3 regions of the Methylorubrum podarium genome follow, and region 2 is predicted to be linked to each of the others. Evidence: riboswitches for the same ligand, from Rfam matches in the RefSeq annotation. Region 2 holds a riboswitch; each other region holds the start of a gene.
What was found. Region 2 has a riboswitch for cobalamin ahead of ABS772_RS19465 (TonB-dependent siderophore receptor). Riboswitches for the same ligand answer to the same signal wherever they lie in the genome.
Positions count from the first base shown of each region.

Region 1 (3,423 bases), on a different contig from region 2:
GAAAAGAGACGTGCGATCATCGGTGAACTCCCTAGGAGTTCCAACGCGGTAGGCTCCCGACGGTTCACGTGCCCGCACGGTCGCGGGCCGCCCGCGATGCATATATCTGCGCTCGCTGTTCGGCGATGGGCATTGCCGTCAGTCGGGCCAGCGGATCGCCGCCTCGCGCAGTCCGAGCAGGCGCGCCTCGTCCAGTCCGAAGGAGCGTGAGGCGTCGAAGACCTCGCCCGAAACGCTCACCTTGCAGACCTCGTTGAGGGCACCTCCGGCGCAATGGGACAGGGCGCGCTTGCGACCCGAAATCTCCGCCGCGCCGACGCGGATCAGGAGCTTGCCTGCCATCCGGGCATCGCCTGCCGCCTCCCCCGGTAACAGGCCGACGCAGGTGATCTCCTCCTCCGTCGCGTAGACGAGGTGACAATGATCGAGCGTGACGCGCTCGCCGATATGGTGCCGGGCCGTCTCGAAGAAGGCGGCGACGTCCGCGGGCGCGTCCAGTGCCCACGATGCGGACGGGATCAGCAACCCGGTCAGCAACACTGCACATCCGATCCGCATGACAGCACCCTCTCGAACGATCCTGCCGATCGACTTTGCAATTTGCAGGCCGGACAAGGATCGGGAGCGAGGCAAGCGATCAAAACAAGTCGTTCGCTCGGCGTCAGCGCGTCTGGCCGCTCTGCGGCGCGTGCGTGTTCTGATTGTCGGTCGGACCGGTGCGCGTGAACGCGAAGACGATGACGGCCGCCATCAGCAGCAACAGCACGGGGAAAGCGTACATCCAGCGAGGCATCTCAACATCCAGGAGCGAAATCCGGATGGCCGGAACGCGTCACGACCGGAACTCGTGGCCGGAGATTTGGCTCCGCCGGATCGCGAAGCGGCAACATATGCGATGGATGCATGGCCGTTCCGACGCGCCGCCAATTGCATTGTGCAGTGCAACGTGAGAAAGAATGGTCATGCCGGATCGCGATGGCGTCGCGACCCTGCAGCCCTTCTTGGGCGTTTCCTCCCTAGACTTCGGGCCGTCCTTCGGGACGGCCTTTTTTATTTCCGTCAACGCTCGAAGCCGTCCGCAGCGTGGTCGGGATCGTGGACCCCGCGGCATTCGCGCACAACGATCGGTGCCGGACGCATTGACCCCGGCGCCCCCGAAGCCGTAGCTTGGCCGTTGACGGTTCCCGCAAGGGATCAAAAGGGAACGCGGTGAAGGGCTTTTCCGAGCTCGATTCCGCGGCTGTCCCCGCAACTGTGAGCGGAGAGCCCCCCATCACCACGTCACTGGGCATGCCTCGCCTGGGAAGACGATGGAGGGCGACGACCCGCGAGCCAGGAGACCTGCCGTCAGCCGTGGTCACACGCGAGCCATGCCGGGCGGGGCGTCCCAGCAGGTGTCGAGACGCTTGAGGCCCATGGCCTGAGGCGGATCGGCCTCGGTCGCGGTGACGTGCCACCGTTCGTCCCGAGGCTTCGTCTCCATCATGTCGTCCTCTCACCGCCGCGCCCGCGGCCGGTCTCTCCTGCTCGTCGCCACCGCCCTCCCCCTCGCGCTGTCCGACCCGGCTCGGGCTCAAGAACCGCTCACGCGCCTCGATGAGATCGCCGTGCAGGGCGGTGCCGGGCTCGGCCTGCCGCCCAACGCCCCCGCCGATGCCGTCGGCACGGATTCCGCGGCTCTGCGGACCCCGAGCCTGACGCAGTCCTCACCGGTCGGGCTCAACCTGCGCACGCCGTCGCGCTCGGCGAGCCGCCTCGGGCTCACGCCGCTGGAAACGCCGGCGAGCCTCGACATCATCTCCGGCGAGACCATCCGCCTGCGCGGGCAGACCAGCGTCCTGGAGGCGGTCTCACAGAACGGCACCGGCATCACGGCCTTCGGCTCGCCGGGATCGGGGATCGGCTTCTTCACCGCCCGCGGCTTCGCCGGCCAGAACTCGATCCAGACGCTGTTCGACGGCACCCGGCTCTATGTCGGCGCCAACACCGTGACCTTCCCGTTCGATACCTGGAACGTCGAGCGGATTGAGGTGCTGCGCGGGCCGGCCTCCGTCCTCTACGGCGACGGCGCCATCGGCGGCATCGTGAACGTCGTGTCGAAGAAGCCGCTGTTCACGCCCCTCAACGTCGCCCGCTTCGGACTCGGCGAGGACGGCATCGCCCGCGCCGCAATCGATTCGACCGGGCCGATCGGCGAATCGCTCGCCTACCGCCTCAACGTCAGCGGCAACCGCGCCGACGGCTGGATCACGCCGGAGGGCGACTTCCGCAACCTCGCGGTCTCGGGCGCGCTGACGCTCCAGGCGAATCCGGATCTCGCCTTCACGCTCAGCCACGATCTCGGCTACCAAGAGCCCGCCCGCTACTGGGGGACGCCGCTAGTGAACGGGCGGGTCCCCGATTCCATCCGCTTCAACAACTACAACGTCCGCGACTCGAAGATCGCCTGGACCGACAACTGGACGCAGCTCCGGACCGAGTGGACGCCGTCGGCGGACGTGACCGTGCGGAACACCGCCTACCGCCTGCAGAGCCGCCGGCACTGGCGCGACGTCGAGCAGTATCGCTTCAATCCGGCGACAGGTTTGGTCGATCGCTCCGACTATCTCGAAATCTATCACAGCCAGGAACAGGTCGGGAATCGCTTCGACGCGACCTTCCGCCATTCGCTGTTCGGCTTCGCCAACACGTTCTCGGCCGGCTTCGACGTGAACCACGTCAGCTTCCGCCACACCAACAACTTCACCTTCACCGAGACGCCGACGAGCGTGCCCCTCAACGGCTACGACCCCGGCTTCTTCCCGCCCGGAGGCCGGGCGAGCCCGGCCTACGCGACGCGCACGAGCCAAGCCTCGGTCTTCGCCGAGGATCGGCTGTTCCTGACCGACCGGCTGTCGTTCCTCACCGGCGTGCGCTTCGATGCACCGCGGCTCTATCGCGAGGACCTGCGCAGCGGCGCGACCTTCGAGCGCTCGTTCCGCGCCCTCGGATACCGCTTCGCACTGCTCTACGAGCCGACGCCGGACACCTCGCTCTACGCGCAATACGCCACCGCGACCGATCCGGTGAACAGCCTGATCACCCTCTCGCAATCGCTGGCCGGGTTCGAGCTCTCGACCGGCCGCCAGGTCGAGGTCGGCGCCAAGGGGCTCGCCTTCGGCGGCACCGTCGAGTGGACGCTGGCCGGCTACCGCATCGTCAAGGACAACCTGATCTCGGCGGTCCCGGGCCAGCCGACGGTTTCGACGCAGGTCGGCCAGCAATCCTCGCTCGGCGCGGAGGCCGCGCTCTCGTGGCTGCCCGCCCCCGGCTGGCGCATCGATGCCAACCTGGCCCTGCTCCACGCCCAGTACGACGACTTCACCCAGAATGTGGGCGGGATCGCCGTCTCCTATGCCGGCAAGCAGCCGGTCGACGTGCCGG
Region 1 covers NZ_JBELQE010000050.1:72,623-76,045, forward strand. Annotated here, with positions in the region: gene ABS772_RS08315 (hypothetical protein) at 1-20, opposite strand, end outside; gene ABS772_RS08320 (hypothetical protein) at 139-615, opposite strand; cobalamin riboswitch at 1,162-1,363, shown strand; gene ABS772_RS08325 (hypothetical protein) at 1,358-1,486, opposite strand; gene ABS772_RS08330 (TonB-dependent receptor) at 1,485-3,423, shown strand, end outside.
Region 1: it holds a riboswitch for cobalamin, as region 2 does, so the genes downstream of both, ABS772_RS08330 (TonB-dependent receptor) here and ABS772_RS19465 (TonB-dependent siderophore receptor) in region 2, are expected to answer to the same signal.

Region 2 (3,423 bases):
GTCCTTGGTCACGAAAGCGTCGGCGTAGACGTAACCCGCCAGGATCTTGATCTCCGGCGTGATCTGGCCGGCGGCGGTCAGTTCGAAGCCTTCGCTCCTCACCGCGCCGGCGGCGAGCGAGAAGGCCGTGTTGTTGGGATCGGGCGTCAGCACGTTCTCCCGATCGACCCGGAAGGCGGTGGCGGTGAGCGCCAGGGCGCCCCCGTAGAGGTCGATCTTGGTCCCGACCTCGTAGCCGATGCCGGTCTCCGGCGCGAACGGTCCCGAGAGCGCCACGGCCGCCGCGTCGGGGCCGATATTCGGCCGGAAGCTGGTGCCGACATTGGCGAAGAGGGCGAGTTCGGGCGTCGGCTGGTAGACCAGGCCCGCCCGCGGGGTCGCCGCGAAATAGGTCTGATCGACCTGGGAGCGCGGGATGCGCTCGCGGAACGACTGCTCGAAGAAGTCGAACCGCACGCCGACCAGCGCCTTCCATTCCGGGCTCAAGGCGATCTGGTCCTGCGCGTAGAGGGCGGTGTTGGTGATCCGCTCCAGGTTGTTGCGCGGGATGGTGAGCGGCGGCAGCGGCTGGCCGTAGCGCGGATCGTCGATGTCGATGGCGTAGGGGCTCGTGCGGAAGTTCGAGCGGTTGTAGACGACCCGGCTGTCGGTGCTCTCGCGCTCGAAGCCGAGCAGCAGTGTGTGGCCGATGCCGGCGGTGTCGAAGCGCCCGACCACCTCCGCCTGGCCGATCGCCGTGTCCCAGCGGTAGTCGCGCAGGTTCCGGTCGCGCGAGACGGTGCGGTTGTCGGCGGCGATGGCACGGATCTCGGCGGATTCGCCCTCCAGCGTGCCGGTGTTGAAGTGGGTGGCGAGCCGCATCTGCCAGTCGGCGTTGAAGCGGTGATCGACCCGCACCTGCATCGTGTTGCTGGTCTGGTACGTGCTCTGGCCCGGCTCGCCGAGGAAGCGCGAGATCGGAAGAACCCCGAGCCGCCCGTCGAGGGCGATGACACCGCGGTCGAACACGATGCGGTTGCGCAGGAACTCGGTCTCGACGGTGATCCGGGTGTCCGGCGTGATCTGCCAGCTCAGGACGGGGGCCACCAGCAGCCGGTCGCCGTCCACGAAATCGCGGAAACTGCCCTGGCGGCCGGCGGCGAGGTTGAAGCGGTAGAGGAGCGTGCCCTCCTCGTTCAGCGCGCCGCCGGAATCGACCGTGCCGCGGACCTGTCCGAACGAACCCCACAGCCCGCCCATCTCCACGAAGCGCTCGCGCGTGGGCTGCTTGGTGACGATGTTGACGAGGCCGCCGGGATCGCTGCGCCCGAACAGGCCGCTGCCGGGGCCTTTCAGCACCTCGATGCGCTCGACGTTCTGCGTGTCCGGCGGGGGCGGCGTGCCGCGGTTGAGCGGAAAGCCGTTCTTGTAGATCTCGGAGGTGGTGACGCCGCGGATGGCGTAGCTGAAGACGGAGAGGCCGCCGAAATTGTTCTGCTGCGCCACGCCCGGCGTGTAGTTGAAGACGCGATCGACACGGGTCGCCGCGAGATCGGTGATGACCTCCCGGGGCGCGACGGTGACGACCTGGGGCACGTCGCGCTGGGGCGTGTCGGTCCGCGTCGCACTCACCGCCCGGTCGGCGCGGTAGCCCGGCGTCGGGCCGATCAGGCCGATCGTGCCGGACGCCGCCGTCCGGCCGTCCGGTGCGCCGTTGCCGACGCCGTTGCCCTGGCCGCGCCCCTCTCCCTCGACCGCCAACTCGTCCAGGGTGACCGAATCCTGTGCCCGCGCCTCCGCGCCGGGCAGGCCGGCGCAGAGCAGCGCGGCCAGCATCCAGCGCGGGCGCCGGGCCGGCCTTCCATCGATGACGGCGTACAGGCTCGTCCGAACTCTCACAGGGCGCGCTCTGGCTGTTCGGACGCGGGCCCGAGCGGATGCCGGGCCGGACGCGCGCTGGGGAACGCGCTCGCCGATCAGGCACGCCGCCGGAACACCCCGTCCGGGGGACATCGTCGTGCCGAGGCAGGTCTCCTGGCTCACGGGTCAGCGCCCCCGTCGCGGCCTTCCCGGTGCATGGCACCAGTGACCATCGGTGACGGGAACTCACCGCTCACAGTTGCGGGGGCAGCTTCGGCGTCGCGCGAACCGGCTTACCGAATTCCCTCTTAGCCCTCGGACATCCGCCCAAGGGAACCTTGGCAGGCGTACCTTCGCTGCGATGCGGCGAAGGGTCAACACGCGGCGGCGCGGAATGTAACAACGTTACACAGCCTGTGACCCGCGGGGCACGATGCGGCATCGGGCGGAGAGAGCTCGGTCTCGACGCGGCAGCGTTGGCCGTCATCCCGGCTGTCCGCCACGGCTGAACCTGACGTTCAGCGGCAAAGCTTTTTGACAGGAGGTGGCTGCGATTTAGGCAAGATTAACCAAGATCCCGTTCAATGAGGAAAGGCTTAAGGTTGATCATTCCCTAATCGGCGAAGCCATCTCGATCGTCGTTCTGGCACAGAGAGGCCGGGAAGACGGTGAGAGGCCGTGCGGGATCCGCGTTGTCGAGTACCGCCCGAATGGACATCGCCGAGCTCGTTCAGAGTCGCTCCGCCCGGCCCGTCGTCCGCCGTCGGCGCGGGCCGCCCCTCGCGGCGCTCGCGCTCACCGCCCTCGGCGGCCTCGCCCTGGCCGGCCTGCTGCAACCGCAGGAGACCGCCGCGCCCTCGCCCGCACAGACCGCGCAGGTCTCGGGCGAGGCCGAACCGGCGGACGCCGCGCCGGCCGCGCCCGGCGCCCTGGCCTGGATGCTCGACCCCGCGCCCGTCCTCGACACGGCCGGAAGCGGCTTCGTCCGACAGGCGCCGAAGGCCGTCGCCTTCCGGGCTCCGACCGCGCCGGAACCGCCCGTGACGCTCGCCGCCCTCCCCGCGGATCAATCTGTCGACATCGCGCCCTCCGCCGCGCCGCGCCCGGCCGCGCCGACGGCCCGCGTCGCGCTCACCGTGCCGCTGCCGATGCGGCGCCCCGAGGAATTCCGCTTCGAGCCGCGGACGCAGACCGCCCGGGCCGCGTCGAACCGGATCGCCACGGCACGCGCCTCCACCGAGCCGACCCGCAGCGTGTTCAGCGCCGCGGTGACCGACGACCGCTCCTTCTTCGAGAAGATGTTCGACCTGCCCGGCTCGGCGCCGGCCGCGTCCTCGAACAAGGCGATGGCCTATGCCGGGCTCGACAGCGGCGCGGTCGACTCGGCCGCGCGGCGCCGCGTCGTGCCGGGCCCGGTCTCGGAGCCGGGCGTCGCCGTCTACGACATCAGCGCCGCCACCGTGACCCTGCCGAGCGGCGAGGTGCTGGAGGCCCATTCCGGCCTCGGCGTCGCCCAGGACAACCCGGACTACGTCCACGTCCGGATGCGCGGGGCCACCCCGCCCGGCGTCTACGACCTGCGGG
Region 2 covers NZ_JBELQE010000100.1:6,943-10,365, reverse strand. Annotated here, with positions in the region: gene ABS772_RS19465 (TonB-dependent siderophore receptor) at 1-1,878, opposite strand, end outside; cobalamin riboswitch at 1,987-2,195, opposite strand; gene ABS772_RS19460 (DUF2778 domain-containing protein) at 2,550-3,423, shown strand, end outside.

Region 3 (3,423 bases), on a different contig from region 2:
GTGCGGGCGGACGCGCCGGCGTCTTCGAGCGCGTCGAAATCGCCGTAGACGTAGGTCCAGCGGTCGGGCGAGGTCACCGCCACGGTGCAGGGCCGCTTGCAGACCGAGAGGCACTCGGCGCCCGCGATCGTCAGGCCCGGCACCGGTTCCCGCTCGGCCTCCGCGAGGAGCGCGGCCAGCAGCTTGGCCCCCGCGCGCGGCTCGGACGGGTCGCCCGCCGCGCGGCAGGTGGTGCAGACCGACAGGATTGCGGTGTCGGGGTTAGGCCGGAAATCAGGCAGGGAGTCAGGCATGGGCACGGGCGCCCGCCGCGCGGCCGAACAGCCCCCAGGCCCAACCGTAGGCGAGCCCGATCACCGCCCAGAACACGAAGCCGATGGCGAGCGAGCGCGCGGCGAACTGCGCGGCCGTGGCCGGCGGCACCTGCGAGGAAACGGTATCGACCGCGTGCGGCGCCCCGGCGAGATGCGGCGCGACGATGAGGACGAGGCCGCCCAGGATCGTCAGCGGCACCCGCCGCACGGCGATCAGGTAGAGGCCGAGCCCGGTCGCCACCACCGTCATCAGCCACCAGGACTGGCGCAGCACGAGCGGCGCGGCGCCCATGCCCGGCAGTTCCGGCGGCAGGCCGATGGCGGGGGCGAGCGCCACCGCGAGGAAGCCGGCGATGCCGACCGTCAGACCGCTCTGCGGCGTCGGCTCGCGGCGCAAGGCCAGCATCACCGCCGCGAGCAGCAGTGCGTAGCCGACGCCGCCGACCAGCGTGGCGAGCCCGGTGAAGGCCATGCGCTGCAGGCCCGGCGCGGGCTGCCACTCGTCGGAGGTGGCATCGGCCTTGCCGTGATCGTGGCCGCTCCCCCCGTGGGCCGGCACGATCAGCGCGGCGAAGGGGGCATCGGAAGACGGCGCGAGGGCGGCGTGCGCGCCCTCGCCCTCGTAGGTCTCCGCCTGGAGGATCAGCGGGGAGGTCAGCGCGAGCTGCAGGCCCGTCGCGACGACGGACGCGAGGAAGCCGGCGACGAGGGCCGCCGACAGCAATCGGGTGATCATGGAACCGCTTGAAGCCGCTGGAACGCGCGCGCTCAGTGGCAGGGGAAGTTCTGCGCGTGGCGGAAATCGTGCGCCGCGTTGTGCAGCACCGTCGCCGGGGCGAAGCCCGCCACGAAGACGAGACCGAGGCCGAGGAAGGCGGCGACGAGGAGCGCGCGGGCGCCCTCAGCCGAGCGGGTGGCGGCCTGGGTCTGAAGGGTCGCTGTCGTCATCGGGTCACGGGCTCCGGCCGCCCCACCGGCGGCGTTCGAGGACACAAAACGCGGTCGGACGGCAGGTCTCCTGGCTCGCGGCTGGTGTCGCGCCTGCCGCCTTCCCGGATCGCCCGGTGGCTCGTGGCAGGAGCTCGCCGCTCACAGTTGCGGGGGCAGCCGCGGAATCGAGGTTTTTTCAAAAACCTCTCACCGCATTCCCTTTTCACCCCGTCGCCGGGGCACCGTCACCGGGCGGTCATAGCCTGATGCGGGCGGACGCACAACGTGCCGCGCACCGACTGACGGATCACGACGCGATCACCGCAGAGCCCACAGGAAGGCCGCGACCGCCGCCAGACCGAGCCCGCTGCGGACCGCGTGCAGCCGGATCCACCGCCGCATCAGCGGCGCCACGGCGGGATCGCTCTCCGCGGTGGCGAGCAGGGCGCGGTTGGTCGGCATGATCGCCAGCAGGGTGTAGGGCCAGTTGGCCAGCGCGAGCGCCGCCCCGAGCCCCCATCGCGGATCGCCCGTTCCCGCCCAGGCGAGCAGGCCGAGCGCGGTGGCGGCCAGCGCCAGCCCGCCCTGCATCCGCGTCGCCCGCCGATAGCTCGGGCGCCATTGCCGCAACTGGCAGCCCGGATCGAGGACCAGCCGGGCCGGATGCTCCACGAAGCCGACATAGAGCGCCGCGCCGGCAAAGGCCGCCGCCGTGACGAGGGCCAGTTCACCGATCAGCATCGTGGTCTCCCGGAAGTTCGCAAGCGCGCTCGCCGATGGTCCGCACCAGGGCGCGGGCCGCCTCGAGCGCCGCGGGGTCGAGATCGCGGGCGAGCGCCGCCGCCCAGGGGGCCTGCCGCGCCGCCGCCGCCGCGTAGGCGTCCCGGCCCGCGGGCGTGAGGAGGACGAGGCGGGCGCGGCGGTGGTGGGGGTTGTCGCCGAAGGTGACGAGGCCGTCGGTCGCCAGTTCGTTGACCGTCCGCTGCACGCCCTGGCGCGTCATGCCCATGTCGCGGGCGATGCGGGCGACCGGCAGGGGCTGCGCGGCGAGCGCGACGGCGCCGAGCACCTGCCAGCGGGCGCTGGTGAGGCCGAGATCCCCGACCAGACGGTCACCGGCGGCCAGCAGCGCGCCGCCGGACCGGAAAATCTCCAGCACCAGGGCGGTCGCGGCGTCCGCGGCTTCGTTCCTCGTCGATGACATGACAACATATTGTCTATTAGACAGCATGTTGTCAATATGTGGCCTTTGACGCCGGAGCGGCCCCTGGGGCAAAGGGGACGGATGCTTCAGGCCGCTCCCCGGATGACCCTGGTGCTCGGCGGCGCGCGCTCGGGCAAGAGCGCCTATGCCGAGCGGCTGATCGAGGTCTGCCCCGCGCCCTGGCTCTACATCGCCACGGCGCAGGCCTGGGACGACGAGATGCGCGCCCGCATCCACGAGCACCGGGCGCGGCGCTCGGACGCGTGGCGCACCCTCGACGTGCCGACGGCCCTGCCGGAGGCGGTGGCCGCCTCGACCGGGCCGGTCCTGGTCGATTGCCTCACGCTCTGGCTCACCAACCTGCTGCTGGCGGAGGCCGATCTCGACGCGGCCACCGAGGCCCTGGCGCGGGCCTGCGCCGCGGCGCCGGGCCCGCTGGTGCTGGTGGCCAACGAGGTCGGCCTCGGCATCGTGCCGGACAACGCGCTGGCCCGCCGCTTCCGCGACGCGGCCGGGCGGCTGCACCAGCGCCTCGCCCGCGACGCCGACCGGGTCGTGCTCACCGTCGCGGGCCTGCCGCTGACGGTCAAACCCTCACGAGAGAATCCCGCATGAGCGACGACGACAGCCGCCACCGCGAAAAAATGGCCAAGCGCAAGGCGGTGCAGGACGCCGAGGTCGCCTCCAAGAAGATCGAGAAGGGCCTGCTGATCGTCCATACCGGCCCCGGCAAGGGCAAGACGACGGCCGCGCTCGGCCTCGTGCTGCGGATGCTCGGGCGCGGCCACCGGGTCGGGGTGGTGCAATTCATCAAGGGCGCCTGGGACACCGGCGAGGCCCGCGCGCTGAAACAATTCGGCGACCAGATCGCCTGGCACGCGCTCGGCGAGGGTTTCACCTGGGAGACGCAGGACAAGGCCCGCGACATCGCCGCCTGCCGCAACGCCTGGGACACGGCGAAGACGCTGATGGCGG
Region 3 covers NZ_JBELQE010000060.1:21,462-24,884, forward strand. Annotated here, with positions in the region: gene ABS772_RS10415 (DUF1636 domain-containing protein) at 1-293, opposite strand, end outside; gene ABS772_RS10420 (CbtA family protein) at 286-1,050, opposite strand; gene ABS772_RS10425 (CbtB domain-containing protein) at 1,083-1,262, opposite strand; cobalamin riboswitch at 1,306-1,506, opposite strand; gene ABS772_RS10430 (DUF1772 domain-containing protein) at 1,563-1,985, opposite strand; gene ABS772_RS10435 (MarR family winged helix-turn-helix transcriptional regulator) at 1,972-2,448, opposite strand; gene cobU (bifunctional adenosylcobinamide kinase/adenosylcobinamide-phosphate guanylyltransferase) at 2,530-3,063, shown strand; gene cobO (cob(I)yrinic acid a,c-diamide adenosyltransferase) at 3,060-3,423, shown strand, end outside.
Region 3: it holds a riboswitch for cobalamin, as region 2 does, so the genes downstream of both, ABS772_RS10425 (CbtB domain-containing protein) here and ABS772_RS19465 (TonB-dependent siderophore receptor) in region 2, are expected to answer to the same signal.